3 regions of the Peribacillus sp. FSL K6-1552 genome follow, and region 3 is predicted to be linked to each of the others. Evidence: riboswitches for the same ligand, from Rfam matches in the RefSeq annotation. Region 3 holds a riboswitch; each other region holds the start of a gene.
The links. Region 3 has a riboswitch for glycine ahead of glyA (serine hydroxymethyltransferase). Riboswitches for the same ligand answer to the same signal wherever they lie in the genome.
Positions count from the first base shown of each region.

Region 1: it holds a riboswitch for glycine, as region 3 does, so the genes downstream of both, NST21_RS03050 (amino acid permease) here and glyA (serine hydroxymethyltransferase) in region 3, are expected to answer to the same signal.
Region 2: it holds a riboswitch for glycine, as region 3 does, so the genes downstream of both, gcvT (glycine cleavage system aminomethyltransferase GcvT) here and glyA (serine hydroxymethyltransferase) in region 3, are expected to answer to the same signal.

Region 1 covers NZ_JBBOST010000001.1:645,029-655,736, forward strand. The annotation lists gene NST21_RS03020 (ABC transporter ATP-binding protein) at 1-527, shown strand, start outside; gene NST21_RS03025 (ABC transporter permease) at 524-2,212, shown strand; gene argH (argininosuccinate lyase) at 2,228-3,712, shown strand; gene NST21_RS03035 (MepB family protein) at 4,000-4,593, shown strand; gene NST21_RS03040 (sodium:solute symporter family protein) at 4,932-6,398, opposite strand; gene NST21_RS03045 (DUF3311 domain-containing protein) at 6,395-6,595, opposite strand; gene NST21_RS03050 (amino acid permease) at 6,784-8,124, opposite strand; glycine riboswitch at 8,304-8,382, opposite strand; gene NST21_RS03055 (ketopantoate reductase family protein) at 8,937-9,863, shown strand; gene NST21_RS03060 (amino acid permease) at 10,299-10,708, shown strand, end outside.
Region 2 covers NZ_JBBOST010000001.1:3,957,220-3,967,927, forward strand. The annotation lists gene NST21_RS18975 (vitamin B12-dependent ribonucleotide reductase) at 1-394, opposite strand, end outside; gene NST21_RS18980 (lipoate--protein ligase family protein) at 784-1,620, opposite strand; gene NST21_RS18985 (rhodanese-like domain-containing protein) at 1,837-2,220, shown strand; gene gcvPB (aminomethyl-transferring glycine dehydrogenase subunit GcvPB) at 2,397-3,854, opposite strand; gene gcvPA (aminomethyl-transferring glycine dehydrogenase subunit GcvPA) at 3,847-5,193, opposite strand; gene gcvT (glycine cleavage system aminomethyltransferase GcvT) at 5,212-6,318, opposite strand; glycine riboswitch at 6,471-6,554, opposite strand; glycine riboswitch at 6,558-6,645, opposite strand; gene NST21_RS19005 (DEAD/DEAH box helicase) at 7,029-8,717, shown strand; gene NST21_RS19010 (YqhG family protein) at 8,695-9,492, shown strand; gene NST21_RS19015 (YqzE family protein) at 9,582-9,782, opposite strand; gene comGG (competence type IV pilus minor pilin ComGG) at 10,076-10,462, opposite strand; gene comGF (competence type IV pilus minor pilin ComGF) at 10,455-10,708, opposite strand, start outside.
Region 3 covers NZ_JBBOST010000001.1:3,124,643-3,135,350, forward strand. The annotation lists gene lpdA (dihydrolipoyl dehydrogenase) at 1-434, opposite strand, end outside; gene NST21_RS15030 (iron-sulfur cluster biosynthesis family protein) at 543-848, opposite strand; gene lipA (lipoyl synthase) at 887-1,765, opposite strand; gene gcvPB (aminomethyl-transferring glycine dehydrogenase subunit GcvPB) at 2,015-3,499, opposite strand; gene gcvPA (aminomethyl-transferring glycine dehydrogenase subunit GcvPA) at 3,492-4,844, opposite strand; gene gcvH (glycine cleavage system protein GcvH) at 4,846-5,241, opposite strand; gene gcvT (glycine cleavage system aminomethyltransferase GcvT) at 5,391-6,500, opposite strand; gene sdaAA (L-serine ammonia-lyase, iron-sulfur-dependent, subunit alpha) at 6,521-7,402, opposite strand; gene NST21_RS15065 (serine dehydratase beta chain) at 7,402-7,914, opposite strand; gene glyA (serine hydroxymethyltransferase) at 7,935-9,185, opposite strand; glycine riboswitch at 9,305-9,410, opposite strand; gene NST21_RS15075 (amino acid permease) at 9,728-10,708, opposite strand, start outside.

The DNA of each region.
Region 1 (10,708 bases), 2.5 Mb from region 3:
AGGCATTATCCATGAGTGATCGGATCGCCGTGTTCAATTTTGGGGTATGTCACCAGGTCGGGACTCCGGCAGAAATTTATAATCAGCCCGCTAATGATTTCGTGGCGAGTTTTATTGGTGAGATTAATCTATTGTCCGTTCAAGTGAAGAACGTTCAACAAGAGAATATAGTGGTTACCCTAGAAAACGGTGAAGAACCGGTAAAATTAATTGTACATAATCACACTAATGAAGGAGAGTTAATTCAACAGAATGAAAAGAACCTTGCAGTTTCGATTCGTCCTGAAGCAATCCGTATTCTTGACACGGTCGAAAAAGGAACAAATATCTTAAAAGGAAAAATCGAATCTGTCCAATTCTTTGGATCTGTTGTGAATGTGATGGTGGATGTTCATAACGTGTTACTGAGGGTGGACGTATTAAACACGCATGAATTCGGATACTTTTATCAAGGGAAGGAAGTGTATGTACAGCTTCCGGAGAAACAACTGCGCCTCATCCCGGTCATAAGCGGTGATGCTCCATGATTAAAAATCGTGATACAAGATTGACAATTTGGCTTCTTATACCAGTTGTATTAGTGCTCGTTGCATATGTTCTTTATCCATCATTGAGAACCTTTTTCGAAAGTTTGCAAAAAGACGGATCGATATCTTTCGGAAATTATCAGGATTTCTTCGTGCAGGAATCGAAAACGAACTTAGAAGCTCTATGGAACTCTGTTTATATATCAATTTTAAGTGTATTGGCTAGTGCCTTGATTGGTATTCCGCTTGCGATTATTTTTAACCGTTACGATTTTCCAGGCAGAAGCTTCTTTTCAACTGCAGCGATTTTGCCGATTGTTCTTCCATCATTGGTAGGGGTTATGGCCTTTATGTTTTTATATGGAGAATCAGGATTAATTCCAAATGCTATTAAGGATTTGTTTGGTCTTGATAAAGTTCCTTTCAAAATTGGCGGGGTTTCGGGAATTCTTATCGTGCATGCCTATACGATGTATGTATATTTTTATATGACCGTATCCGCTGCGATCAATAAAATTGATCCGTCTCTTGAAGAAGCTGCATATAACTTAGGTGCGAATAAGTTCAAGGTATTTTGGAAGGTGACATTTCCATTATTAACACCTGCCATCGTTGCCGCTTCTTTACTTGTATTCATGATTTCAATGGCTTCATTCAGTGCCCCGTTTTTATTAGCTGGTGGGTACCGAGTGTTGAGCTTGCAAATATATTTTTCGAAAATTAATGGTGATATGGAAATTGCTGCTACTCAATCTGTAATACTTTCAATTGTTTCGATTTCATTTCTATTATTCATGCGTTGGTATCAGAATAGGAAAGATTACCGCATGGCTTCGAAAGGAATCGGGGCACACAGGAGTGAAGTGAAAAATCCGCTTATGAAGTGGGTGATGGTGGTAACTGGTATCATCGGCGTACTTATTCTGCTTTTACCGCACTTTACGATTCTATTGCTTTCACTTGTGCCGGATGGAACCTGGACGTTTCAAACGTATCCAACAGTATTTAATGTGGAAAATTACCGACTTTTGTTTGAAGACCCTAATATTTTTAAACCGTTACGAAATAGTTTACTAATGGCTGTTATTGCCACACTAGCAAATTTGGTGTTTGGGGTCATAGCGTCCTATGTTCTTGTCAAACGGAAATTCATTGGGAAAAGCTTTATTGATATTCTAGTCATGATTCCATGGGCCTTACCTGCAACAGTTATTGGGATGAACTTGATATTCGCATTTAATGAACCTAGCGTTTTTTCATTCGGTCAAATATTAGTAGGAACATTTTGGATTTTGCCTCTGGCCTATTTCGTTAGACATATCCCACTTGTTGTCCGCTCAACTAACGCCGTTCTGGAGCAGCTTGATGACTCGATTGAGGAAGCAGCCAGAAACTTGGGGGCAAAGTGGTTTTATACCTTCAGAAAGGTCATTTTACCGATTATTATGCCTGGCGTTTTATCAGGGACATTATTAGCCTTTATCGAGTCTGTAGGAGAATTCCCAACCTCAGTCCTATTGTATACGATTTCTAACAGACCTATATCTATTGAAATTATGAATCAGCTTCGGATGTTCAATATGGGGCAGGCAGCTGCTTATGGGATGATTCAAATCACGCTGATTGTTTTTGTTCTTTTTATTTCGAACAAGTTTTTTGGAATCAAAGCAGAAAAAGCCTTATAAATCGGGGGTAAAAAGATGAGCAAGCTGGATGAATTTATCAAAAATGAAGGTAGTGTTTTTCCAGGAAAAACATATGTAGAAGAGCTTCTAATGCCCGTTTTTAATGATCAAAGAGATTACTTATTTCATGTGATGTTCGATATTCATCGAGCACATGTGATCATGCTTTCAGAACAAAAGATTATTAAAGAAGAAGAAGCAAAAATTATGCTGGATGGGATTCGGAAAGTGGCTCAAACAGATCTCACCCTCCTGACCTATCAACCTCAATTCGAAGACTTATTTTTCATGATGGAGGCAAAGATTGGCGAAGAAATCGGTCATGAGCTTGCAGGAAAGATTCATATCGGTCGCAGTCGTAATGATATGGGAGTTGCCATGTATCGGCTTGTTTTGAGAGGCCATCTTCTTCAATTAATTGGCTATGCAGACCAATTGAGTGAGTCATTCTTGGTGCAAGCTGAAAAGCATATAGAAACCTATATTACGGGTTACACGCATACTCAGCCAGCTCAGCCGACTACATTAGGCCACTACTTTCTAGCCATTTATGATGTTCTTCAAAGAGATATTGGACGGTTATGGGCAGCCTATGAAACGGTGAACCTATCCCCACTGGGAGCGGCCGCATTAACCACAACTGGTTTTCCGATCAGCCGGAATCGTACCGCTGAATTGCTTGGCTTTGAGGCGGTTGTTGAAAATTCTTATGACTCGATTGGCGGGGCCGATTATTTATTAGAAACTGCGACTGCAATTATGACGTGCATGGTCAATACTGGAAGATGGATTCAAGATTTTTTGCAGCATGTGACAAGGGAGTTTGGTACATTTTATGTGGCAGATCCTTATGTTCAAGTAAGCAGTATCATGCCGCAAAAAAGAAATCCAGTATCAATTGAACATTCCCGATCGATTGCCAGCAGTGCGTATGGTGATGCGCTTGCTGCAATGAATATGATCCACAATACTCCATTTGGTGATATCGTCGATACGGAAGATGATTTACAGCCGCATTTATATCGAGCATTTTCGAATGCAGGCCGTGTCATGAAACTAATGTATGCAGTCATATCAACCTTGAAAGTAAATGAAGAACATACAAAAAAAATGGCCGCAAAATCTAGTATCACGGTTACTGAATTAGCAGATACTCTATCAAGAGATTACGAGATATCATTTAGGAAAGCTCATTCCATAGCTAGTCATATTGCAAAACGGTCGATAAGTGAAGGGAAAGAGTTATATGACTGGGACACACAAGACATTAACAAGATTATTAATGAATTCGTTACAGTGAATATAGCAGAAGACGAATGGAAAAAAATCATCTCTCCCGAATATTTTGTGGAGATTAGAAGCATTCAAGGTGGACCTAGTCCGAAAGAAGTTTCAAGGATGATTGTTAATAGAAAACAAAAACTAGAACAGCAGGTGCAGGAATATAAGGAAATTGTTAAAGCTTTGAATGATAGAAGGAAAGCTTTAGTGGAATATTGAGGTTGCAGCTTTGGAAAATCCCGTAAGCAGAACTGTGTCAAAGTCAGCATAATGTTTAAAGACCCGGGAGGAAGTTGCCTGGGTTTTTTTAGGTTCATTCCATTTTATTTAAATGTCATCTACTATTTACAGGGCTAGGGCTCTGATAAATAATGCTGTTGATAATTGAATATAGAGAACAAATGTTCTAAAATGAAAGAACAGAACGAGAGTGAGATGTATCGAATGGCTTTGTAAGAGAAAATAGTAAAATGACTAGAAAGCTTTAAAATGGAGGATTAGAACAGATGGATGAGAAAAATCAAGACTTATTAGAATCAGATCTCAGCGTTCAAAATTCCGGGGCTTCCTCTGACACTATTCATAGTGACCTTCTTGCAACAAAGGAACATGTTTATAGCCCGTGCAGGTTTGAGTTCTCACAACTACTAATAGAAGCACAAAACGCTGAATATGGAGCCTATATATTCAAGTTGAATACCCTTTCCATTAGATTTCGTGTGGCTAAAATCACACCTACAAAGGTTGGACAATTTGTGACTTTGTGGGAGAGAATTGGGGATGGAGCGATTCAACCATATGACATATCAGATCCAGTTGATTTGTTTGTTATTAGTACTCGCAAAGGTAATAACTTTGGTCAGTTTGTATTTCCAAAAGCTGTTTTATTTGAGCAGAATATAGTATCTAATAAAGGTAAAGGTGGTAAACGAGCAATACGCGTTTACCCACCTTGGGACAAGCCTACTAGCCGCCAGGCACAAAAAACTCAGATATGGCAGCTAAAATTTTTCATAGAGATACCTATAAATACACCAATAGACTGTGTTCGTGTTCAAATGCTTTACAGTCCAAATCACGTAAGTCAATTAGAAAAATAATTATGATCTCTATGGATTTGGGAATATGTACAATTGAGTCGTAATAATTTGATGAATTTTCAACATTATCGTTTAACATAGTAAAGAATAAAAGAATCTGCTGATTACCATGACTCATGCTGTCACTCATTACTCATGTACTAAGAGAAAAATAGACGGTTTAAGGGAGAAAAACGCCTAAAAAAGAAGCGTGTATCCTTTATGGGGTATGGAATACATAACAATCGAAAGGCTCAGTCTTTTGACTGAGCCTTTCGATTGTATAATTTACGGTGCACTTTTAATCCCCAAAAAACCACCGTCAAAGAAGTACTTCATATATCTTTAACAGATTTAGATTATTTTGCGGGATCTAACTGAACCGAGAGCTTTCTGAAAGCGAGACTTACAGTAATCATAACCAAGAAATTGACCGCCAAGGCAATGATTCCAACATTCAAATCTTTCGCTGCCTGTGGTAAGGATGGAAACAAGGTACCTATGGTTGAATGACTAAGCGTAATGTAGGTTACGATGGCCAATCCGCAGATGATCCCGGCGATCGCTCCATATTTGTTGATGGTATTAGTCTTTTTCAGGCTAAAGAGAAGAGACGGAAATAACTGTGTGATAAGACTGTATCCCATGAGAATTAATGCTGACATCGTTTCGCCGCCGTTTAAGGTAAAGTAGACTGCTATTAATGCAATAACAGGAACGAGGAACTTTGCTAATCTTACAACGTTCCGGTCGGATACTGCAGGTGCAAATTCCTTATAGACGTTTTTCGCGAGCAGTGTAGCCACACTCATTAAAAGCATGGATCCTGGTACTAATGCGGTCAGCATTCCAGCTCCGCCGATTATGCCTATAAACCATGGATCAAAGGTCTCAATAGAAAGGCGCAGCAATGAGAGGTCTGCATCTGCCCCAACGAGTCCAGGCACTTTCAATATAGCAGTAAATCCTACAAAAAAGACAAATAACAACATGAGCGTATATAACGGACTGATTATAGCATTTTTACGAAATACTTTCCCGCTGCGCGCCGAATAGACAGCGCTGAAAACTTGGGGCCACATGTAAAAACCAAATACAAGCAATATTACCGTGGAGATAAACCATGAAACACTAAGCCCCTGTTCAGGAAGCTTTAGAAAACCAGGCTTGGCTGCATTTACGGCCTCAAACATCGGTTGAAAACCACCAAAGTAATGAATAGGAAGATAAATTCCTAAGAATCCTATAATCACGATCATCATGATATCTTTAATGACTGCTGTCCAAACTGAGCCGTGTATTCCAGAAATCATAACATAAATGGTAAGGCTGATTGCTCCCATCCAGACCGCGGTAGACATTGAAATTGCTCCATAAGATGCTTCTGAAACAATAATCCCTAATCCTTTAAGTTGCACGACAATCACTGGAATCATAGATACCACACCGACAAGTGCTGCCAGAATTCCTAAACTTGGGCTCTTATACTTGCTTACAAAGAAATCAGATTGAGACATTAGACTATTTTCTTTGGCATATTTCCATATTTCCGGAAGAAGCCAATATGACAATACATAAGACAAAGTAATGTAAATAAGGACGTATAAAGCGGGTGCACCCTTACCATAAGCCCAGCCGCTGCCGCCAAGAAAGGAAAACGTCGTATAAATTTCTCCAGCCATCAATAGAAAGACGAATATAGCACCAAAACCACGGCCTCCAACTGTCCATTGTTCCAAATTCATGTCTTTTCCTTTTGAAGATCGAATACCTAAAAAGATTGATAAAAGTAAAAATCCTAAAATAATTAAGAGGGAAATATTCATTCCTGGTCACCTTCCCGATTTCTGGGGTCCAACTTATACATGATGCCCAAAATAACGGATGTAAGGACCACCCACATAGCCATCCAAAACATATTAAAAGGCATCCCTAATACATAAGGTTCTATTCTGTTAACGAACGGAAGAAATCCTAATATGCCTATAAAAGGAACTAGAGTAAGTATATAAATAATCTTCATTAATCCAACCCCTCCATTCTAAGTGAAAAGTCATTCATATCGAATTACAGTACCTTACACTATTTTAATATAAAATTTACTGTGGCTGCATTATATATTTTAGTAGCACTTCTCTGTGTTAGCAAAATAAATTGAAAAAAAGGAAGGGAGTGTCCCTTCCTTTTAATTCCTGCGACCATGAAAAATAGCTACTTTTTTTTCTGATAGTTATAGAGTACGAGTAGAAGAATGAACCAGATTGGCGTCATTAACAGTGAAAGTCGTGTAGCTTCAGCGAATAGCATAACGATTAGGATGAACAGAAATAATCCTAAAATAACGTAATTGATAAAGGGTGTAAAAGGAGCTTTGAATGTAGATTGGGCTCTCAAGTCCGGACGTTTTTTCGTATATTTGATATGTGAAATCAAGATGATGCTCCAAACCCAAATAAAACAGATGGCACTGATTGTAGTTACTATTGTAAAGGCCTGTTCAGGTATCATTTTGCTTAGCAATGCCCCTAGGGAGACGACGATTGCCGATGTAACCAAGGCATTACTTGGAACAGCATGTTTATTTAATTTTGCTAATTTTGCAGGAGCATCGTTATTATTGCTTAATGTATAAAGCATACGGCTTGTTGAAAATAAACCGCTGTTGCCGGCAGATGCAGCGGATGTCAGGACAACAAAATTGATAATCCCTGCAGCGATTGGAATGCCGATTAGTGTAAAGACTTCTACGAATGGACTGCTTGATGCATCCAGCTGTGTCCAAGGATTGACGCATAGAATGACGAGTATGGCACCTACATAGAAAAGTAAAATTCGGACCGGGATTTTATTGATGGCTGATGGTATATTTTTTTTCGGGTTAGCTGTTTCTGCTGCAGAAACACCAATTAATTCGACCCCTACAAAGGAGAAGACAACCAATTGTAAAGATAGCAGGAAGCCGGATACGCCGTTCGGAAACATGCCTCCGTGGCTCCAAAGGTTGGTGAGTGAAACGGTTCCTGTATTGGTTTTGAAGCCAATGACTAACAGGATGATGCCTACAATAATCAAGGCAATAATCGTGATGACTTTAATGAGCGCGAACCAGAATTCAAGTTCTCCAAACAATTTAACGGTCAATAGATTCAACCCTAACAGAATGACCAGGCAAGCAAGAGCTGGTATCCATTGAGGGATATTGAACCAATATTGCATATAGACACCAACCGCGATGATATCAGCCATGGCTGTCATGATCCAACAGAACCAATAGGTCCATCCGGTCACGAATCCAGCCCACGGCCCGATATATTCGGTAGCGAATTCGGTGAATGACGTATAACCGGCGTTGGATAAAAGTAATTCCCCTAAAGCCCTCATAACAAAAAATAAGGCAATCCCTATAATAAGATAGGAAAAGATAATGGAGGGGCCTGCCAATTGGATGGCTTTACCGGATCCAAGAAATAAACCGGTACCAATTGTTCCTCCTATTGCAATTAATTGTACATGGCGATTTTTTAAATCTCTTTTCAATTCCTGTTTAGCCAATTTGAGCATCTCCCGTTGTTTATGATCTTAGTCGTGTGGAGCGTGATTCTACATCTCGTGTAGCTCGTTGTTTTCACCTCGCTTATGCCATTGAATGGCAATATCTTGGATTTTGGACAATAAAAAAAGAGATTGGATACTACCAATCTCGTCAGGTTTAAGAATAACAATTCATCATTCGTTACTCTTCTGTCCTTTTGCCTGAGATTGTGAATCCTTCGGCGCTGTACTATGTACAGTCTCTCCAGAAGCTGCTCCTGCTATAGTGTGATCCATAGCATTCAACGCTTGCTAGTATGCGGTTGTAATAAATGTCCGTTTGTAGAAGAATTGAATCTTCCTTCGGTCATTTGTCATTATACTTAAATAACGTCAATATAATATTGGAATTCTATCATTGTTTATTCTATAGGTCAATATGGAAATTGGAAAGTTAGCGGGTAATGTAGTTGATGTATATCAACATTCTATAAAAGTAGTGATTGGAAAAGCCATAGTGACTGTAGCTGATAGTTAACGGGTCCACTTTAAAATCAATACAAAAAACAACAACAAATTTTGTGGTTATCGTTCCGCAGAAGAGTAGACTTCGTTTAAGCCTTAATTTGCTTTTTGGTGAAATACATGAACCAAAAGGAAGCTGTAAGGATGTTACAAACCCCTCGTGTCATTATTGGTATTTCACAATATTGTAGCTTTTCTAGGTGGTTTTTCTAATCAATTCATACCATTGAACTGGCATTTTAATCGCGACTGTTTTCCGAATAGTGTGATAATATTTAGGTAAAAAGGTGAAAGGAATTAGAGATGCTATGGCGATAAAGACAGTATCAATTGTTGGATTAGGAGCACTGGGCATTTTATATGGACATCATTTATCAAAGGAAATGCCGAAGAAGAATGTGAGGATTATTGCGGATACAGCTAGAATAAAGAGATATGTCCAGGATGGGGTTTATTGCAATGGTGAGCGTTGTGACTTTCATTATGTAACGCCTGAAGAAATAGGCGAGCCTGCAGATTTGATGATTTTTACTGTTAAATTTAGTGGATTGGAAGATGCTATTGAAGCGGTGAAGAATCAAATTGGAAAACAGACGATTATTATTTCTGCTTTGAATGGGATCACAAGTGAAGCGATTATTGGTGAGGCGTATGGAAAAGATAAAGTCTTATATTGTGTTGCACAAGGTATGGATGCTGTTAAAGAAGAAAATAAGTTGACATACGAACATATGGGCATGCTCTGCTTTGGTGAGCGGGTACCTGGATTGGTTTCAGAAAAGGTTCAGCAGGTGGCAGATTTTTTTGAAAAAATGAAGGTTCCATATGAGATAGACACGGATATGTATAAGCGGCAATGGGGGAAATTTATGCTGAATGTTGGTGTCAATCAAACTGTTGCTGTCTATAAAAGTAATTATGGTGAAATTCAACGAAATGGTCATGCAAGAGAAATGATGATTTCTGCCATGAGAGAGGTTATCGTTCTGTCAGAGAAAGAAGGAATTCATTTAACGGAAAGAGATCTGGATTATTGGTTAAGTGTATTGGATACATTAAGCCCAGAAGGAAAGCCATCCATGGCTCAAGATATCGAAGCTCGACGTTACAGTGAGGTTGAGTTATTTGCAGGTACGGTATTAAAATTAGGTGAGAAATACGGAGTGCCTACACTTGTAAACAAAGAGTTATATGATCGGATTAAACTTCTTGAAAGTCAATATATTTGCAACTAAAGTTTGACTTTTTTCTATAATAACTCCCTTAACTTTCTCTAGAACAAGGCCATTTGAACTGAGCTCAGTCTTTAAAGACTGGGTTTTCTTTGGTTGTGTTAAATTCCACCTTATCTTATTAGGGTCATGTTATTTTATTGATTTCTTAAAATACTAATATATCTAATATCACTTTTAGTGATTGAATTTTTTTATACTGGTTAGTGTTTCCTCTAGAAATACATTTGTTTTTTTACAGAATATTTATTATTATAAGATAAGATTATAAATTATGCGATATGAAAAAGAATTGGAACTTTTCAAATCTAATCTAAGTATGGAAAAAGAATCAACAGTTGTTTTAATCTAAATTGAGAGTTAATTAGGGACTAGAAAAAAACTTTAATAACCTTGTACGAAGCATAGTCGCTAATATTACATCTGGAGGAATTAATCATGTCAAACAAAGAATTAAAGAGAGGGCTAGAGGCACGTCATATTCAGATGATCGCTTTGGGCGGTACCATTGGTGTTGGGTTATTTATGGGATCAGCAAGTACGATTAAATGGACTGGACCATCTGTAATGCTAGCTTATGCTATCGCTGGTCTTTTTATATTTTTCATCATGCGTTCTATGGGAGAAATGCTTTATTTAGAGCCTACTACGGGTTCGTTTGCAACATTTGCGAGTAACTATATTCATCCTTTAGCAGGTTATATGACTGCATGGAGTAATTGGTTTCAGTGGGTAATCGTCGGAATGTCCGAGATAATTGCCGTTGGAATGTATATGAAGTATTGGTTCCCAGATTTACCCGCATGGATACCAGGTGTGATTGCCATGGTTATCCTAGGGGCTGCAAA
Region 2 (10,708 bases), 830 kb from region 3:
CATAGTATATTTCAAGCGGCTTCTCAATGATATCAAGCGGTCGATTTACAATCCCCGTTTCCACTTCTTCCGGGTTATCTAATGCTCCGCGGAATTCATTATCCACTAATACCTTAGCTTTTTTCGTTTCCCAATCTATTTCAACGATGTAACCAAGACCCCGTGCAGGGAATTTCGGATCTTCCTTAATCGTCAATACTACAAAATCGCCAGTCGAGAGCGTAATTTTTTCAGTATCCTTAAAAGAATAGCGGTCAAGCATAACTAGACGGGACACGCCTTTATGCGTCATTTTCATATCAGCTGTTACAGGATGGACCTGGGGAAATAAAGAAATATCCTTATTCAACCTTTCTAGATCAACCTTTAAAGCTTCTTTTATTACAACCGACATAATTCCCTCTCCTTTATATGTTTCAAGATCCGTTCTTGCTGCAAAAATCTATATGTAGTCTTACATGTCCGTTTCGCTTAACAAGTTACCCTAAATTTATCATAGCGAAACTTAAAAATCAATATATAGTGTCGTAATAAATATTCCGACTACTATATATTGTGTTTGTGTTGATTAACTTTTAATTTTGTCAAACGATAAATCAATTAATATAGTTAGTAAAAGGGAGGAAAATGTCGATTTATAATAATTTTTCATCAGATTTCAATTAATTTGAACCTTGCTTTTTCCCTGTCCTTGTTAGTGCTTATCGTTGCAAGGAAAAGCTTATTTGTTTGCAAAAATCTGAAAAAACATTTTTATTATCTGTTCTAATTATCCTGCTTCTTCTATCTCAAAAAATTCCATTCATCGCTTTCATATTTGCTTTCTGCAATGGCTTTCACTTCCTGCAATTGCTGTTCAGTGAGGACGTATGGCTCTAATTCAATCGAAAGTCCATCGGCAAAACCTTTTTCAAAAGCATCTTTTGCTTCTGGGATGGTAATCTTTCTTCCGGCAATGTCATTTATGGCCACGGCTTTGTTTTTTAAGTTTTTTTGCATTCTCTCTTTAACCCTGTCATTTGAGAATTTAAATACGCTAAAGAGCTTTTCATCATCAAGTTCAAGTAAAATGGCCCCGTGTTGAAGGATGACGCCCTTTTGCCTTGTTTGTGCACTGCCAGCTACCTTACGGCCCTCAACGACCAATTCATACCAGCTTGGCGCATCAAAACAGACGGAAGACTTGGGTGCTTTTAAAGCCGCTTTCTCCTGATCGGTTCGAGGTACAGCAAAATAAGCATCCAATCCAAGATTCCTGAACCCCATTAATATCCCTTCAGAAATAACTCGATATGCTTCAGTAACAGTAGTAGGCATTCCCGGATAGGATTCTGGGACAATTACGCTATAAGTCAATTCATGTTCGTGCAGTACAGCACGTCCTCCTGTTGGTCTGCGAACAAAACCGAGGCCCTGCCTTTTAACTTCTTCTATATCAATTTCAGATTCTGCCTTTTGAAAATAACCAATCGACAATGTAGCTGGGTCCCAACCATAAAAGCGTATAATCGGTGGTATTTCCCCTTTACTCTGCCAGTTTAAAAGAGCTTCGTCCATCGCCATATTAAAAGCCGGTGAACAATATCCAGAATCTATAAATCCCCATTTTTCTTTTGTCATCCTTACCCCTCATTTCATGTAGACTGTTTAAAAGTAAGTCAGTAATTCCGTCATAAAAAAACTCACATTTAGTAGTTTAACAGACTTTAACACTCTAAAAAAGAAAGTACCATTAAGTCGATAAAGAATTTTACGAAAATATTTTTTGATTATTAGTTAAAGCAATTATATAATAAAGATTGTCTGTATTCGTTAGGTAGAAGGGAGTTTTTATGTTTGGAATTATTATATACACTGCTCATCATCATAGGAGTGGTTATTGCGTATTCACTTTTTAATTGGTACCGCCAGCGTAAAATCGTTAAAACGTTAACACAGGATGAATTTATTGCTAACTACAGAAAAGTACAACTAATCGATGTGCGGGAACCAAATGAATTTGATAATGGTCATATCTTAGGCGCAAGAAACATCCCTATGACTCAAATGAAAACACGCCTGGTCGAAATTAGGCCGGACAAGCCTGTATACTTGTACGCTCAAAGCGAAATCATCAGCGGAAGAGCTGCAGCCATGCTATACAAAAAAGGCTACAAAGAACTGTTTCACCTAAAAGGCGGTTTCAAAATGTGGACCGGTAAAATTAAAGCAAAGAAATAAGAACCCATCTCCGCATGGGCTCTTTTTAATTAAAGAGCTATCATACTAAAAATTGAAATGAAATGCAGTCTTATAGCTTATTATGTCTTATGGTATATTCATTTCCAGCCGGTCATTCTCTATACATATAAAAATAAAAATCCCCGCTCAGATGGCGGGGATTTTTATTTAGGCTATTAAGCTTGATAACGGAGGACTGGTTTTCTTGCAGCAAGCGTTTCATCCAGCCTTTTAATAACTGTTGTATGTGGCGCTTCCTGTACGATCTCCGGAGTTTCTTCCGCTTCCTTAGCTATCTGAATCATCGCATCAATGAACGCGTCAAGAGTTTCCTTTGACTCCGTTTCAGTCGGTTCTATCATCATTCCTTCTTCCACGTTCAACGGGAAGTAAATAGTAGGTGGATGATAGCCGAAGTCTAGTAATCTTTTGGCAATATCGAGTGTTCGGACGCCCAACTTCTTTTGCCGGCGGCCACTAAGCACAAACTCATGCTTACAATGGCGATTATATGGTAAATCAAAATATGGTTCCAACCTACGCATCATATAATTCGCATTGATGACCGCATTCTCCGTGACAGCCTTAAGACCATCAGGACCCATGGAACGAATGTACGTATAAGCCCTCACATTTATTCCGAAGTTTCCGTAATAAGGTTTAACTCTTCCGATGGATTGCGGGCGATCATAATCCAGCATAAATTGCTCATCTCGTTTGACCACGAGTGGTTTAGGCAAGTAGGGAATCAAATCCGATTTTACACCGACAGGACCAGAACCCGGGCCACCGCCACCATGTGGACCTGTAAATGTTTTATGGAGATTTAAATGGACCACATCAAAGCCCATATCACCTGGGCGGGCTTTAGATAGGACTGCATTAAGATTGGCCCCGTCATAATAAAGCTTCCCACCAGCATCGTGGACAAGTTTTGCCATTTCCAAAATATTCTCTTCAAACAATCCTAATGTATTGGGATTCGTCAGCATTAAAGCCGCTGTATCCGAACCTACAACGCGCTTTAAATCTTCAAGGTCAACTAAGCCATTTTCATCTGATTTTACCGTAATCGTTTCGAGCCCCGCAACAGTGGCGGAAGCTGGATTCGTACCGTGTGCCGAATCAGGAACTATCACTTTCGTCCGTGCTGTATCGCCGTTCGCTTCATGGAAGGCACGAATCATCATTAATCCTGTCCATTCACCATGTGCACCTGCTGCTGGCTGTAAGGTCACTTGATCCATCCCTGTGATTTCTGTTAAATGTTCTTGCAAGTCAAATAATAGTTCCAAGGCTCCCTGTACAGTCGCCGGATCTTGATATGGATGGATATGGGCGAAACCGTTAAAACGCGCCACATTTTCATTTATCTTCGGGTTATACTTCATCGTACAAGAACCGAGTGGATAAAAGCCCGAATCCACCCCGTGATTCCGTTTGGAAAGAGCTGTATAATGACGCATGATATCTAATTCCGATACTTCTGGAAGCTCAGCTTCTTCTTGACGGATGTATTCGGCAGGAAAAATCTCTTCAAGCGAAATTTCTTCAACATCCATTTCCGGTAGACTGTACCCGATTCGACCGGACGTACTGATTTCAAAAATGAGTGATTGATCTTGATTATTCATGTTGATCCCCCAATTCGTGCGCAAGTGCATCAATTTCTTCTTTTGTTCTAAGTTCTGTTACAGCCACAAGCATATGGTCTTTCAGCTGTGGATAAACAGTCCCTAAGTCGAAGCCGCCGATAATTTCTTTTTCAAAAAGACTTTGATTAATTTCTTGGTAAGATGCCGGCAGTTTAATGACAAATTCATTAAACGATGGTCCCTCAAATACCACTTCTATTCCTTTTTCCTTTATAGCTTTTTTCGCATAATAGGCTTTTTGAATATTATTCACAGCCATTTCTTTGACACCTTTTTTCCCAAGTGCGGTCATCGCAACAGAAGCTGCCAAAGCATTTAACGCCTGATTGGAACAAATATTGGATGTGGCCTTGTCACGACGAATGTGTTGCTCACGAGCTTGAAGCGTCAGCACAAATCCCCGTTTACCATCTTCATCCACTGTTTGCCCGACGAGACGACCTGGCACTTTTCGAACAAGTTTGTTCGTGACCGCAAAGTATCCGCAATGCGGTCCGCCAAAAGCTGCTGGAATACCGAATGGCTGAGCATCGCCTGTTACGATATCAGCACCAAGGGCACCTGGAGGGGTCAATGCACCTAGTGCAAGCGGGTTACTCGAAACGATAAACATGGATTTCACATCATGAATGATTTCTTCCATTTCTTTCAATGGTTCAATTCGTCCAAAGAAGTTTGGATATTGCACAATGATTCCCGCAATATCGTCTTTCGCCAATTCCTTTAAGGCAGCTAGATCTGTCACACCATCTTTAAATGGAATTTCAATGACTTCCACTCGCTGACCTTTCGCATACGTCTTAACGACTTCCCTTGATTCAGGATGTACTGCCGCTGAAATTAGAATTTTCTTACGTCGTGTATGACCGGATGCAAGCATCGCTGCTTCCGCTAATGCCGTCCCTCCGTCATACATGGAGGAGTTGGCGACATCCATTCCTGTCATTTCACAAATCATCGTTTGATATTCAAAAATGGCCTGAAGCTCCCCCTGTGAAATTTCTGGCTGATAAGGGGTGTAGGCTGTATAAAACTCCGAGCGGGAAAGAACATGATCGACGATGACCGGTGAATAATGGTCATACACGCCCGCACCAAGAAAGGAGGCATAGTTTTTAAGATCAGCATTCTTGGAAGCAAGTTTTGATAATTCTTTCATTAAGGCTGGCTCTGATTTAGCTGGTTTAATGTCATATTCGCCTTGAAAGCGGACACTTTCAGGAATATCGTTGAAAAGGTTCTCAACAGAAGGGACCCCTATTACCTCCAGCATTTGTTGTTTATCCTGCTCTGTCATGGGTAAGTAACGATGTTTCATCTTAATGACCATTCCTCTCTATTTACGTGGTTTTTTATAAAAAGGTGTTTGTATAATAACAGCTTTCAATCGTTTTGAACGAATTTCCACTTCGACTTCAGAATCCATCACCGAATAATCTTTATCGATAAGTACCAATCCTACATTTTTCTTCAATGTTGGTGATTGAGTGCCAGTCGTAACTTCACCAATGACTTTATCCCCACTGTATACCTTATAGCCATGACGAGGAATGCCGCGGTCAATCATTTCAATTCCGACAAGCTTACGTGGTGCCCCTTTTTCCTTTTGTTCAGTAAGAACGGCTTTCCCGAAAAAGTCGGCTTCCTTATCTACTTTAACCGCAAAACCAATCCCGGCTTCAATTGGGGTAATATCCGGTGAAAGCTCCTGTCCATAAAGCGGAAGTTTAGCTTCAAAGCGGAGTGTGTCACGTGCCCCTAAACCTATCGGCTGTATCCCTTCTTCTTTTCCTGCATCTAGAATAGCTCTCCATAGGGCCGGGCCATTTTCACTGTGGCTATATATTTCAAAACCATCTTCACCCGTATATCCTGTACGTGAAACCATCGTGGAAAGCCCATTTATCAGGACATTTTCCTTGAATTTAAAAAAGCCAATTTCACTCAAAAGTGTATCATTAGATAGTTTTTGTAATATTTTCTCTGCCAAAGGTCCCTGCAGTGCCAACTGTGTATAATCGCTTGATACATCCGAAAGTTGGACATCCTCTGAACAATTAGCTTGTAGCCAGTTAAAATCTTTTTCTGTATTGGCGGCATTGACCACGAGCAGATAGTCGTCTTCTGCCTTTTTATAAATGATAAGATCGTCAACAGTACCGCCGTTTTCATAACACATAGCCGTATAAATTGCTCCGCCCTGTTTTAGCTTTGATACATCATTGGTCATCATTTTTTGTAAAAAGGCAAGACTCCCTGGGCCCTTCACATCAACCTCACCCATATGGGAAACATCAAATAAGCCAGCTTTTGTACGAACTGCTTCATGTTCGTCCTTGATACCCGAAAATTGGACAGGAAGTTCCCAGCCGCCAAAATCGATCGTTTTTCCTCCGTATTCTCGATAAACCTCAAATAGTGGCGTTCTTTTTAAATTGGTCAAAAAATGACCCCCCTTAGATTTTTTAGTTTACTTTGCTCACTTTTCTAAAAGCTTCTTTCCATCCTGTCAGATCTTCTTATACTTCTCATCCTGATTCATAATGTGGAAAAAAGGGCACAAAAAAGGACAGAGAAAGCCCTAAAGAGCTTTTTCTCTGTCCTGAAACCTGAAAGTTTACCTATATAATAGGCTTTCCCCTTTGGTGGCCGTTCTGCAACGAGCGGCGCTCTCCAGAGTTGCGTCCAATAAGAGTTCTTTTGCCTGAGAGATTCACTGCTAAGTTTGCTCCTTCGGCGCTACATTCGTAGTCTCTCCCCTTATCTTCACCCGCATATAAATGTGTCTCCACCAATTAGGAAAGTAATTAATCCTACTGATAGTTAGTAAAACCTCTGTGCATTTACAAAATGCTTTCTCTACCAACTCTCCTTAAAACTTCAGAACTTAATGAATGATCTCTAGTCTGTTAATCTGGGATAAAGTAAGAGGCAGTTGCCCATACTATGAAAAACATGACTACATTCATAAAAATGTACGCTTCTTTTAAGCGTTTTGGGATATTGGAATTTTCTAAATATACTTACATCCTACCTTAAGAAACTTTTCTCTGCAATATCTTTTACAGAGAAATATTTTTCTTACTTCACATATAAAATGTTCGGGTTTCAACCTTAAATAAGAAAATTATGATTTTAGAAGGAGTAGTTTCAATGAAAATTAATATATCCTTCAGTTCTGATTGGAATGACGAGTTTCTACAAAAGATGGAAAATGACGGTCCATGGGGTAATTGGGAGCTTTATAAATTGGCTGTTCAAATGGAAGAAAACCTCATTATTCCTGATTTTGAAGGTTTACAGGCACCCAAGCATCTTCCACAGCTCACCCCGCTTCCCCACCAATTGGAAGCGGCAAAGCAGGTAGTTGAAAAGATGAATGGAAAAGCCATTTTAGCTGATGAAGTAGGTCTCGGGAAAACAATCGAAGCTGGCTTGATTCTTAAAGAATATATGATCCGAGGTCTTGTTAAAAAAGTATTAATTCTTGTCCCCGCTTCACTTGTAAGTCAATGGGCTTTTGAATTGAATACCAAGTTTCATATTCCGGCTGTTGTTCAAAGAAAAAGCTATGTGTGGGAATCATGCGATGTTGTTATATCATCCATTGATACAGCGAAACGCGCTCCCCATCGAGATATCATTTTTAATCAGCAATATGACTTTATCATTATTGATGAAGCTCATAAACTTAAAAATAATAAAACGAAGAACTATGAATTTGTCCAAAATCTGAAAAAGAAATTTTGTTTATTGCTGACAGCTACGCCAATTCAAAATAAAGTCGAAGAAATTTTCCATCTTGTTTCGTTATTGAAACCGGGACACTTGGGAAATGCAACACTCTTTTCTGAGAAATATAAAGGCAAAGGCCGAAATGTTATTGAGGATGAGCACCTAAAGGAACTCGTCAACACTGTAATGATTCGGAACCGACGGGCTGATACTGGAATTGAATGGACAAAAAGGCAGGTGGAAACAATCATCATTGAATTTTCTCCAACTGAACAAGCCTTGTACGACGCTGTTTCCAAATTTAAGCCTATTTCAGATGGATCGAAGGGAAGTTCTTTTTCAGCACTCACGCTCCAAAGAGAAGCATGCAGCAGCAGAGAAGCCGTTTTTTATACATTGAAAAACATGAAAGCCAAATATGAACAGCCTTCCCCTGACTTTTTAGCAAAGCTAGATGAGCTGTTTGAGAAGGTAAATGAAACAGAACAAAACTCCAAGGCTGAAAAAGCTTTAGAACTCATCAAGAAAATTGATGACAAAGTGATTATCTTTACCGAATACAGAGCCACTCAGCTATATTTACAATGGTATTTACAACAGAATGGAATTTCCTCAGTTCCCTTCCGCGGCGGCTTTAAGCGTGGAAAAAAAGACTGGATGAGAGAATTATTCCAAAAGCAGATTCAAGTTTTAATTGCTACCGAAGCCGGTGGGGAAGGAATAAACCTTCAATTTTGCCACCACTTGATTAATTTTGACCTGCCATGGAATCCAATGAGACTTGAACAAAGAATTGGACGGATTCACCGACTTGGCCAGGAAGAAGATGTCATGATATATAACTTTGCAACGAAAAATACAGTTGAAGAACATATTTTGAAATTATTATATGAAAAAATCCATTTGTTTGAAAAAGTAATTGGTGAATTGGATGATATTTTAACGAAGCTGGATATTACCAACATCGAAGAATATTTAATTGACGTGGTCGGCGAGTCCCGAACTGAGGGTGAAATGAAAATCAAGATGGATAATTTTTCATCGATGATTCAATTCGCTCAAACTATGAAGGAAGGTGAGATTCATGCAGCAACAGGAAATTCATGATTTTTTAATAACTTTCTTTGAAGCTAATGATTGTGAAGTACTAGAGAATGCCCCATCCCATATCACTGTTCAACTGACGATTGAAATGGATAAAGAGTTAATGAACCGTCCCTTTTATTGGCATTATCTTGAAAAAACGGGCGGGATTCCAAACCCAGCCCAGATTACTTTCATTACTGATCCTGAACAGGCTCCACCCAATATGAAAGGAGAACGAATTCACTTTGGTTCGCCCCGTCTCCATCAAATTATCGAATCAACAAAAAGGCTGGCTGGATATACTAGACTTTTCGAGGATACACTCCCCTCAAATGGTCGGCATAATCCATTGTTCCCCTGGCTTACACTAAATGTAAAAATATCTTATCAATGTGATCGAAAAAAAGATACCTTTATGTCTGTCGGATTGAATTTAATCTCCGGGGAGATCATGGAAGGATTTCACAATCGTGTTTTACCGGTTAAAGTCACCCCAAAGATACCGGATTACTCCTTCACCCTCTCACCATTAATCATGCCAAAGAGTGGGTTAGCAAGACTTGATACATATATCCGAACCAGCTTCGAGAACGATGACCATTCTTGGGCGGAAGAAGCCATGGAGCGCTGGCAGAATGACTTAAATTTATTGGAGCATTTTTATAAGGATATGGATGAAAAAAGCGAAAGTTATTTCACTGAAAAACAGGCATTACAGGCCCAATATGAGCCAAATATTCTAATATCAATCATCAATGGCGGTTTATTTTACTTATCAGATAGAGCGTTAGGATAAATGGATCTATTTTTTCAGAAATGATTTCTCTACTACAACCGCCTAGCTAGGTTTGCCTGACTAAACAAAAAAAACAGATGTCCAAAAGCTTAGGACATCTGTTTTCTTTTTTTGATTTTTTTTCTTACAAACATCGACAAAGCGAAAGGGACAATACCAAACCAGTGGGACACACCAGTATTTTTATCCTCTTTCCGATGACGACGTTTTTCTTTCCGTTCTTTCTTAGTCAAATTAAGATATTCGACAAGCTGCTGTGTAAGATATTTGATATAAGCGTTAGTAGACATACAATATCACCCTAAATAAAGTATGCCCCGCTTATGCTTCTTTTATTCTTTCTAGTTTACCCGAGATGGTTACTATTTGGGCCTGCTTGTTGTATCGATGGTAAGTTCTCCATTTCCATTTAGGGGAAGCCTGACATTGGACAAATCATTCCGTTCGTAATCCCATTCTCAGTCAGCCAAAAACGTTTTCCTCCTTCCTGAATCCTTTCTCCACTTGTTACTGACACAGTTTTCACACTGGAGTATTTTCAGTCTATCAACTCCATATCACTGAATCCGCGCCTTCATACGGGTTATACGGACTGTTTTTCTATCCATTCTACAACTCTACCTAACTCTTTGTCATATTGAATAATGATTCTACCAACTCGGTTATCTTTAGTCGAGGAAGCAAATTCAATAAAGGCATAACGGGCATCTTGTTTCGTTAATATATAATGGACATCACCATTGGGATATGAGATATCCCCCTGAAGGTTCTTCGGTATATCTTCACCCCATCCAGCTGTTACCTCATTAACGGCTAGATGCACTAAATGATCGGCCACAAGCGTTTCTTCCACTTCTTTATAAAATTTTTTATCGATGACAAATTGATCGATCATTAATATCGTGAACATGATAAAAACACTCGCTACAATCATGACCATCGGGAAAACGACCCCTTTTTGATTATTCATCAACTTTCGTCTCACTTTTAAAGAAAGGATGAAACCTGCGAATAACAGTATTCCCTGCTTTATCCGTTATATTTAACACAATGACGTTACCATCCTTCTCAACCTTAAATTTTGAAATGTTCTGCAGGATGACCTCATGACCTTTTCCATTCACTCGCCTGCGGAGCTTATCTTCATATTGTTCAATAAAAGATAACTGGTCACCTGAAAGTAAATATAATTTATTTTCTATTACATCCTGACTTT
Region 3 (10,708 bases):
CCTGTTGCTATTAAAATATTTCTGGGGACTAATATCATTTCCCGTTCTTCATTATTCAATTTCACCAAAACATCTTTTGACTGTAAAATACTTCCTTTACCCTCGTACACATCTATTTTTCCTTTTTTCATTAAATGTTGTACACCTTTATATAAGCGTTCTGTAATTTCTTCTTTCCTGGCCTGTACTTTTGAGAAATCCAGTCCTACTTCCGGGGCAATAACACCGAATTTATCTGCATTCTTTGCATTTGAATATACTTCTGCACTTCTTAATAAGGCTTTACTTGGAATACAACCTGCATGAAGGCATGTTCCACCAAGTTTACCTCGTTCAACTACCGCTGTTTTTAATCCTAATTGAGACGCACGAATGGCCGCAACATATCCACCGGTGCCGCCTCCGATGATAACAATGTCATATTCTTGATTCATCTAATACTTCCCCCTTTTGTTTTAATAAACTTGGATATTTGAATATTGTAAGAAAAAAACCTTTCTAAACACGATCTTCTATATAATTGGTAAGCTGTAACGATTCTATTAATCTATTTCAATGGCACATGCACTGGATGCAAAGCTATCTCCGACAATAAAGCCACGATCTTCTAAATAATCAATTTGTGTCTCCTCATCTAAATAGCGTTTTGTAAAATGATCTAATCTAAGCTGAACTCCCTCATATTCAATAATTGTATCGTTTCTGCGGGGCTCGTCCAATACGAGGGAGAACTTCACCGACACCCCGCAGCCGCCGGCAATATCGGCATCAATGCGAGGAATTTGTGCATCCTTACGAGCCATTTCCTTCAGCTTAATTATGGCTGCCACTGTTATTTTGACTATCATCTGATTCTCCCCTTTCTTAATGGATTATTGAAAAATGATTACGCATTAGCCTTAGTTGCACGGACTTGTTCATCTGCATGATAGGAGGAGCGAACAAGCGGACCGGCTTCGCAATGACTAAATCCTTTTGACATGGCAATGTTTTTCAGTTCTTCAAACTCTTCTGGACTCCAATATTTTTGGACCTTCAAATGTCGTTTAGTAGGCTGTAAATATTGACCAATAGTCATAATGTCCACTTCATTAGCACGAAGATCATCCATCGTTTCCATAATTTCTTCTTTTGTTTCTCCTAGACCAATCATAATGCTTGATTTCGTCGGGATAGTGGAATTCATTTGCTTTGCCCGGCTTAAAAACTCTAGTGAACGTTCGTATGTTGCACGTGCACGAACTTTTGGAGATAAGCGTTTTACTGTTTCAATGTTGTGATTCAAAATGTCTGGCCTTGTATCCATCAATGTTTTTAAGTTGTCATATTCCCCATTCAGATCAGAGGGGAGAACTTCAATGCTGCAAAATGGATTTTGCCGCCTCACTGCCTTTACAGTTTCCGCAAATACCTCTGCTCCGCCGTCTTTTAAATCATCACGAGCAACAGCGGTAATAACGACATGCTTTAAGCCCATTTGCTCTACTGATTCTGCGACACGTTCAGGCTCTTCCCAATCAAGCTCTGAAGGTAGCCCAGTTTGAACTGCACAGAACCTGCAAGCACGCGTACATACACTTCCTAAAATCATGAAAGTTGCCGTTTTTCTGACCGCCCAGCATTCATGAATGTTAGGACATCTTGCTTCTTCACAAACAGTATGCAGCTTTTTTTCACGCATCATTTTCTTTAAGCCCGTATACTGTTCATTGGTATTTAATTTAATTTTTAGCCATTCTGGTTTACGAAGATCACTGATGGACATTTTTTACTCACTCCTCTGAGCAGATGTAATTTTAGCTTTAAAGAGGTTATTCAATAGTCCTATAAAAAGACCGATTGAGTTTCTCCGTTGCTCTGACTTTTTGGTTCTCAAGACTATTTCTCCTTGCACTTCTTGGCTCTTTTTGTCATCCTTTTTACACGCGCTTAATCAAACCACCATGAATAAAATAATGAGACTTTCCTTTTTCTCTTTATTTTCATCCCTGGTGGTTCATGTTCAAGCATTTATTTATGACTTTACCGTTTCTTCCTCTACTACTTCCTCTTTGGAATAACGCAAAATTGGTTGTCTAGCTGCTTGGACCTCGTCCAATCGCCCTATGACCGTAGTATGTGGTGCGTCTAAAACAACCCCTGGGTTTTCTTCCACTTCTTTGGCAATTTGAATCATTACATCCGCAAAAGCATCGAGTGTTTCCTTCGACTCTGTTTCTGTCGGTTCAATCATCAAACATTCCTCAACATTTAACGGGAAATAGATGGTCGGCGGATGGTAGCCGAAATCTAGCAGACGTTTTGCCATATCAAGCGTTCTTACACCCAGCTTTTTCTGCCTAGAACCGGATAGGACAAATTCATGCTTACAAATTTGTGAAAATGGCGCTTCAAAATATGGCGCTAATCTTTTGCGAAGGTAATTAGCATGAAGTACGGCACTTTCAGATACTTGGCGCAGCCCTTTAGGCCCCATCGTGCGAATATAAGTATACGCCCGCAAGAGAATTCCGAAGTTTCCATAATACCCTTTTACCCGTCCTATAGAGTGCGAATGATCTGAGTTCAGTACATATTTATCCCCGGATTTTTCTATTCGCGGAACTGGCAAGAAAGGAATAAGTTTCTCTTTCACACCGACAGGACCTGCCCCTGGACCGCCACCGCCATGAGGCGTCGTAAATGTTTTGTGAAGATTTAAGTGCACGATGTCAAAGCCCATTTGACCTGGTGTTGTTTTACCTAAAATGGCATTGGCATTCGCTCCATCATAGTATAATAAGCCGCCAGCTTCATGAACAACCTGAGCGATTTCCACAATTTCTTTTTCAAAAAGTCCAAGGGTATTTGGATTTGTCAACATTAGCGCAGCAGTATCAGGGCCTACATGTTTCTTTAATTCTTCTAGGTTAACTAATCCATTTTTATCGGATGGGATCGTGATCGTTTGAAAACCAGCAACACTTGCACTTGCAGGATTTGTACCGTGCGCGGAGTCTGGAACAAGTACTTTCGTTCTGGTTTCACCTTTTTGAGCATGATACGCCTTAGCCATCATTAAACCTGTCCATTCCCCTTGAGCCCCTGCAGATGGCTGTAAAGTTACAGCATCCATTCCTGTGATGACAGCTAGCTCTTCTTGTAATTCATATAAAACCTCTAGTGCACCCTGTACAGTTTCAACCGGCTGATATGGATGAATGCGGCTAAATCCTTCCAAACGTGCCACATCTTCATTTATTTTCGGATTGTATTTCATGGTACAAGAACCCAGCGGATAGAACCCATTATCGATCCCATGGTTTTTATTAGAAAGCGCTGTGTAATGGCGGACAAGCTGCAACTCTGATACTTCTGGGAGCTCCGCCGGTTCGTCACGAATTAAATGCTTTGGAAATTTGTCATTTATATCAACATAGTCAACGTCACTTTCCGGAAGACTTGAGCCCACACGTCCTGGTCGACTTATTTCAAAAATTAACTCATTATATTCAACCATTTACAATCGCCTCCAAAACATCAACAAATTGGTCAATTTCTTCTTTTGTTCGCTGCTCAGTCACAGCTAGCAGCATTTGATTTCCAAAGCCGTAATCACTTTCTAAATCAAATCCACCGATAATACCCGCCTTAAGAAGTTTTGCATTGACTTCCTTTACCGGTCGAGGAAGCCCGACAACAAACTCATTGAAGAATGGTGCTTCATTGATTATGGTAAAGCCCTTCTGTTCTAAAGTTTTCGCCATGTAATCAGCTTTCTCAATGTTTAGCTGTGCCATTTGACGAATCCCTTGCTTTCCAAGAGATGTCATACAAATAGATGAGGCAAGAGCATTTAATGCCTGGTTAGAACAAATATTGGATGAGGCTTTATCACGGCGAATATGCTGTTCACGCGCTTGCAGTGTTAACACAAACCCACGTTGTCCTTTTTCATCTGCTGTTTGCCCTACAATACGTCCTGGGATTTTGCGCATGAGTTTCTTACTTACCGCAAAATAGCCGCAGTGTGGACCGCCAAAGGACATCGGGATTCCTAATGGCTGCATATCACCGATCACAATATCTGCCCCAAGTTTCCCAGGAGCCTGCAAGAGTGCTAGTGCAAGAGGATTGGCGCTTACGATTAAAAGGGCACCTTTTTCTTCCGCAATTTTCTTAATTGCTTTTAAATCCTCAATGGAACCGAAGAAATTTGGATATTGAACAATTACGGCAGCAGTGTCCTTGTCGATTTGTTCTTGCAGCTTCCCTAAATCTGTAACCTCATCAGCAAGATTTACTTCCTCAGCTGTGTATCCCGGACCTCCAGCTACTGTATGTAAAATAGCACGGGATTCAGGATGTACCGCTTTGGATACAAGTACTTTTGAACGTCTTGTAGATGCAACGGCAAGTGATGCAGCTTCTGCAAGCGATGTAAAACCATCGTACATGGATGAATTAGCCACAGCCATTCCTGTCAATTCACAAACCATCGTTTGAAATTCAAAAATCGCTTGTAATTCACCTTGGCTGATCTCCGGTTGGTAGGGTGTATAAGCTGTGTAAAATTCGGAACGTGAAATCATATGATTTACTACACTTGGAATATAGTGATCATATGTACCCGCACCTAGGAAAGTTGGGTAATGATTTGCATTTTTGTTTTTTGTAGCAAGCTGATTCATTTTTTTCAAAAGAAGCGGTTCAGGGACCGCCTCCGGGATGTTTAGCTCACCCTGCAGGCTAATTTCAGCTGGAATATCTTCAAATAACTCATCTATAGAAGAAATATTTAAATATGTGAGCATTTCCTTTTGATCTTGTTTCGTATCAGGGAGGTATCTAAAAGTTGCTGTCATATTATTCCTCTCCTTCATTAGTTAATGCTCGATACTCATCTTCGTTTAGAAGTGAATTTAACTCTTCTGGATTGGACATTTCTACTTCGACTAACCACCCTGCATCAAATGGATGCTCGTTAATTGTCTCTGGAGCGCCTTCTAACTCTTCGTTTACAGTAACTACCGTACCTGAAACAGGTGAATAAAGTTCGGAAACTGCTTTAACTGACTCGATCGTCCCCATCGATTCATTGACAGTTACTTCATCATCAATCGCTGGATTTTCAACAAAGACGATATCACCCAACGCCTTTTGTGCATAATCAGAGATTCCAATACGTACACGATTTCCTTCTAATTGTTGCACCCACTCATGTTCTTTGCTATATCGTAAACTTAATGTTACTTTTGTCATTGTTTTTTCTCCCTCTCCGTTTTTAATTTTGTCATAATTCAGAAAATAAAGACCAATTTTACTCATAACAGGTTGCGATTTCGGTCTACGTGCAAAGTAACGGAAATCGACTTAAAAACTACACGATATCTCTATTAAAATATTTCCACTTATCTTTTGTAGAATGGTGCATTAACAATAACAGCTTCAATCAGTTTATTACGAATTTCCACTTTTATCGGCGTCCCCACTTCAGCTTGGTCGGCTGATACCAAGGCAAGACCTAAGCTTTTCTTCAAAGATGGTGATTGTGTTCCGGATGTAACAATACCTATTTCCTCTCCACCTTGAGAAATTACCTTGTAACCATGACGCGGAATCCCTCTGCCTGTTACTTCAATCCCTACTAATTTTCGTTTTAATCCAGCTTCTTTTTGTTCTGTAAGAGCAGATTTTCCGATAAAGTCACTTTCTTTGTTCGTCTTTACGACAAAGCCGATTCCTGCTTCAAGCGGGCTGATATCGTTACTGAGTTCTTGGCCATAGAGTGCAAGACGTGCTTCAAGTCGAAGAGTGTCCCGTGCACCAAGTCCACATGGTTGTAATCCATTCGTGGTTCCTGCTTCTAAGAGCTTTTCCCAGAGTACTACCGCTTTGTCTGCTGCTAAATAAAGTTCATATCCATTTTCTCCTGTGTAACCTGTACGGGATACAAGTATGTCGGTAATCCCGGAGATGTTGACATGTTGGGCGAATTTAAAAGAGCCAATTTCTGATAAATCCATTTCGGTTAACTTTTGCAAAATGCTTTCTGCCTTTGGACCTTGGATTGCAAGCTGAGCGATGTCTTCCGAAATATTTTGGAGCACCATCTCTCCTTTTACATGCTGTTTCATCCATTCGTAATCTTTCTCAATGTTTGCGGCATTAATAACGAGTAAATATTTTTCATTCCCTAATTTATAAACTAATAAATCATCGACCGTTCCGCCGTCTGGATAGCACATTGCGGTATACTGTGCTTGATTGATGCTAAGCTTTGTTACATCATTTGTAACAAGGTAGTTAATATAACTCTCGGCATCTTTCCCTTCCACAAGTACTTCTCCCATATGAGAAACATCAAAAAGTCCTGCTTCTGTTCGAACAGCTTCATGCTCTTCTAAAATGTTGGAAAACTGAACTGGCAGAGCCCAGCCACCAAAATCAATAACTTTTGCTCCGTATTTTTTATATACTTCAAAAAGCGGTGTTTGCTTTAATGCTGTTTCAGTACCCATGATCTACCCCCGATTATGATTCATGATTTCCTACAAAAAAGACGTTCTTTCACCCGTTTACCGGTTTCTGTCATTGCCAAGCCACCAAGAGCCGTTTCTCGAAGGGTCCTTGGCATATCATTTCCAACCTTATACATGGCTTCAATTACCTCATCACAAGGTATGCGGCTTTCAATCCCAGCTAGAGACATGTCGGCCGCTGAAAATGCAATTGAGGTTCCAATCACATTCCGCTTGATGCAAGGAACTTCCACAAGTCCTGCGACTGGATCACAAACCAATCCTAAAAGTGACTTCATCGCAATGGCTGTCGCATTCACGGCTTGCAGTGGTGTTCCGCCTTTTAACTCAACGATTGTCCCCGCTGCCATGGCCGTTGCGGAGCCCACCTCTGCTTGACAGCCTCCAGCAGCCCCCGAAATGAAAGAACGGTTCGCAATGACAAGCCCGAGCATACTTGCTGTGAATAACCCCATAACTAAATCTTTATAAGGCGTGCCATCATTTTTATGAAGCGAAAACAGTACCCCAGGCAGAATCCCTGCTGCACCCGCAGTCGGGGTAGCTACAATGACCCCCATTCGGGCGTTACTTTCAGAAGTTGCCAATGAAAAGCTCATTGCGTTGCTTATATAGCTGCCTGACAAAGATTTACCTTGTTGAACGTAATCATTCATTTTCACAGCATCTCCGCCAGAAATTCCACTCGGTGCGGTTGTGGCATCCTTTATACCGTTATCAACGGCTTCCTTCATTTTAATCAATCGTTCTTCCATCATACTGATAATACTTTGTTGGTCTCTTCCTGACTTTTCTGCTTCCATCATTAGCATGATTTCGCCAATGCTTTTTTCTTCTCTTTGACAAGCTTCATTTAGTTCTTTCATGGTCTGGATTTCCATCATATAGCCTTGTCCATTACTTTCTTTCTTGGATGATAAGAACTAGCAAGGGCTGAAAAGTCATCACCTGCACTGAGACGAATCGCTACCATATCGTCGTCTATCATGAAAATCTTGGATAAACCACCACCAAGTGATGCTCCGCCTACCTTTACTACACAATCGCCGCGTTTTGCTGTCACGATTGTTGTGTTAGGATGGTCAAAATACTCGCAGCAGCTTTCAAATTCAATTTCGTACTGCATTCCATTCTCTTTTGCCCATTCCAACGAGTTTTTAATGCGTGAATCATCGGTATCCATCCCAAGTAATCCGCCAAGCAGTGCTTTATCTGTTCCATGTCCTTGATAGGTTTCAGCAAATGAATCATAGAATACAATTTTGACTTCTTTTGGATAATCTCCTAACAATTCATGGATGAATTTACCGATTGACACGACTCCGGCTGTGTGGGAACTTGACGGTCCTACCATGATTGGACCTATTATGTCAAAACAACTTTGAAATTCCATTGAGTCCCCCCCTTTTTTTCTTACACAATAATTGGTTGTTGAAATAACGGATAAATATCACAAATTCCTTTGGTTGTTTCTTTTGCTTTCTCAAGAACGTCTTTATCCCCTTTACTCTTTAGAACAGCTGAAATCACTTCACCGATTTTCACCATTTCATCCTGCTTCATGCCTCGAGTTGTTAATGCTGCTGTTCCCATTCGGATACCACTCGTAACAAATGGCTTTTCTGGATCATATGGAATCGTATTTTTATTAGCGGTAATGCCTGCTTCTTCTAATAGTTTCTCTGCTTCTTTTCCTGTTAAATTCCACGGACGTAAATCTAAAAGGACAATATGATTATCTGTTCCGCCAGAAACAAGAGCTGCACCTTCATTTTTTAATGTTTCACTAAGTGTTGCAGCATTTTCAATGACTTGTTTCGCATAGTCCTTAAAGCTTGGTTGTAATGCTTCGTTGAAAGCGACCGCTTTTGCTGCAATAATGTGCATGAGAGGGCCGCCCTGAATTCCTGGGAATACAGATTTATTAATCGATTTGATAATCTCTTCATCGTTTGTTAAAACGATACCCCCGCGAGGCCCTCTCAATGTTTTATGAGTAGTACTTGTCACAACATCTGCATATGGGATTGGGGATGGGTGAAGACCGGCTGCTACCAGCCCTGCTATATGAGCCATATCCACCATAAGTTTTGCTCCAACTTGATCAGCAATTTCTCTAAATCGTGCAAAATTAATGGTTCTTGGGTAGGCACTTGTCCCTGCAATAATCAATTTTGGTTTTTCTTTCTTTGCGATAGCTTCCAACTCATCATAATCAATTAATTGGGTATCTTCTCTAACTCCATAAGACACAACTTCAAACCATTTTCCTGAAACACTGACTGGACTTCCATGAGTTAAGTGGCCGCCATGTGAAAGGTTCATTCCCATTACTTTATCACCAGGCTGAAGCAGTGCGAAAAATACTGCGAAATTTGCTTGTGCACCCGAGTGAGGCTGAACATTTGCATATTTGGCACCAAACAGCTTTGTTAAGCGCTCAATAGCTGCTTGTTCTGCCACATCGACAAATTCACATCCGCCATAATAACGTTTTCCTGGATATCCTTCTGCATATTTATTCGTCATTACACTTCCCATTGCTTCTAATACATCTTGGCTGACGAAGTTTTCTGATGCAATCAACTCTAAGGTTTGATGCTGACGAATTTGCTCGTTTCTGATAGCTTGAAAAATGATTGAATCATTTTGCTGTAAACTCATTTGTACTCCCCCTTGAAAATTTTTGAATTAAAGGTTTGTTGCATAGCTAGTGACTACGAAACACTACCCTTTTTTGCGCACAAAAAAGAACAGAGAAGGGTAGCTTAGTTTAGCTTTCTCTACCCTTCTCTGTCCTTTTACCTGAGAGTTTAACCCTTTTATATTAAAAGGGCCTTTCCCCTTTGGTGGCGTACTACTTTATACGCGCTCTCCAGAGGTGCGTCCAGTTGTGGTTCCATCTACCTGAGAGATTTGTTCCAAGGGTCTTTTTGGAACTTGCTCCTTCGGTGGCGTGTCGCATTGCACTCTCCCACAACCGTCATTCGCTCATATTGAATTTTATTATATTTAGAATAATTGGTGGAAATAAGAATGTCAAGATTTTCTTGTAAGCGTTAACATTATTTTTTTTGAAAATTCTTACTTTATGAATGTCACATATGGTCATCCAGATTACTCACGGCTGCTTGTATCATCGTTTTTTGCAAGTTGACTATTTTGATAAAGTTAATAGTAGGTCACTGACTTTTGTCCGTTGCCTCTTAATTTTCCGCTACCTTCCCCTGATTCGCCTGATCCGCATGATTTACCTTCGTTTTCCGCATCTTATAAATCGCAATCAGCGAAATAAACCAAACAGGAGTTACGAACAAGGCAACACGAGTATCTTCCGCAAGTGCAAGCACAACAAGTACGAACGCTAGGAAAGCAAGGATCAAGTAATTAGAAATTGGATAAAATGGTAATTTAAATTTGTTCATTTTCGCTAGATCTGGCCTTGTTTTGCGGTATTTCAAATGACTGATGACAGTAATTCCCCAAATAAAGATGAAACATACTGTAGAAATACTTGTAATTAACGTAAATACTCCTTCTGGCATTAAATAGTTCAAAACAACGGAAGTTAGAATGACGACAGTTGAAAAGGCCAGTGCATTGGAAGGTACTTTACGGGCATTAAGTTTTGCAAATGGCACAGGTGCATTTTTATCTTTGGCAAGTGAGTATACCATCCGGCTTGTACTGAAGATTGCGCTGTTGCATGCCGAAGCAGCCGATGTTAGGACGACAAAATTGACGATACCAGCAGCTGCAGCGATACCAACAGCCACGAATACTTGGACGAATGGGCTTTCCGATGGGATGATTGCGTTCCACGGATAAACACTCATAATGACAATAAGTGCGCCAATGTAGAAAATTATAATCCGAATAGGAATATTATTGATTGCTTTTGGGATAACTTTCTCTGGATCTTCTGTTTCACCTGCTGTAAGTCCTACAAGTTCAATACCAACAAACGCAAACACTACCATCTGGAATGAGAGGATAAATCCATTTATTCCATTTGGGAACATACCTTCGTGGCTCCATAGATTCGTGAAACTGGCTGCGCCTGAATCTGTGGAAAAGCCTTTAATAATCATGAAAATACCGATAACTATTAGTGCTAGAATAGCGATAACTTTAATTAATGCGAACCAGAATTCCATTTCGCCAAAAAGTTTTACGGTTGCTAGATT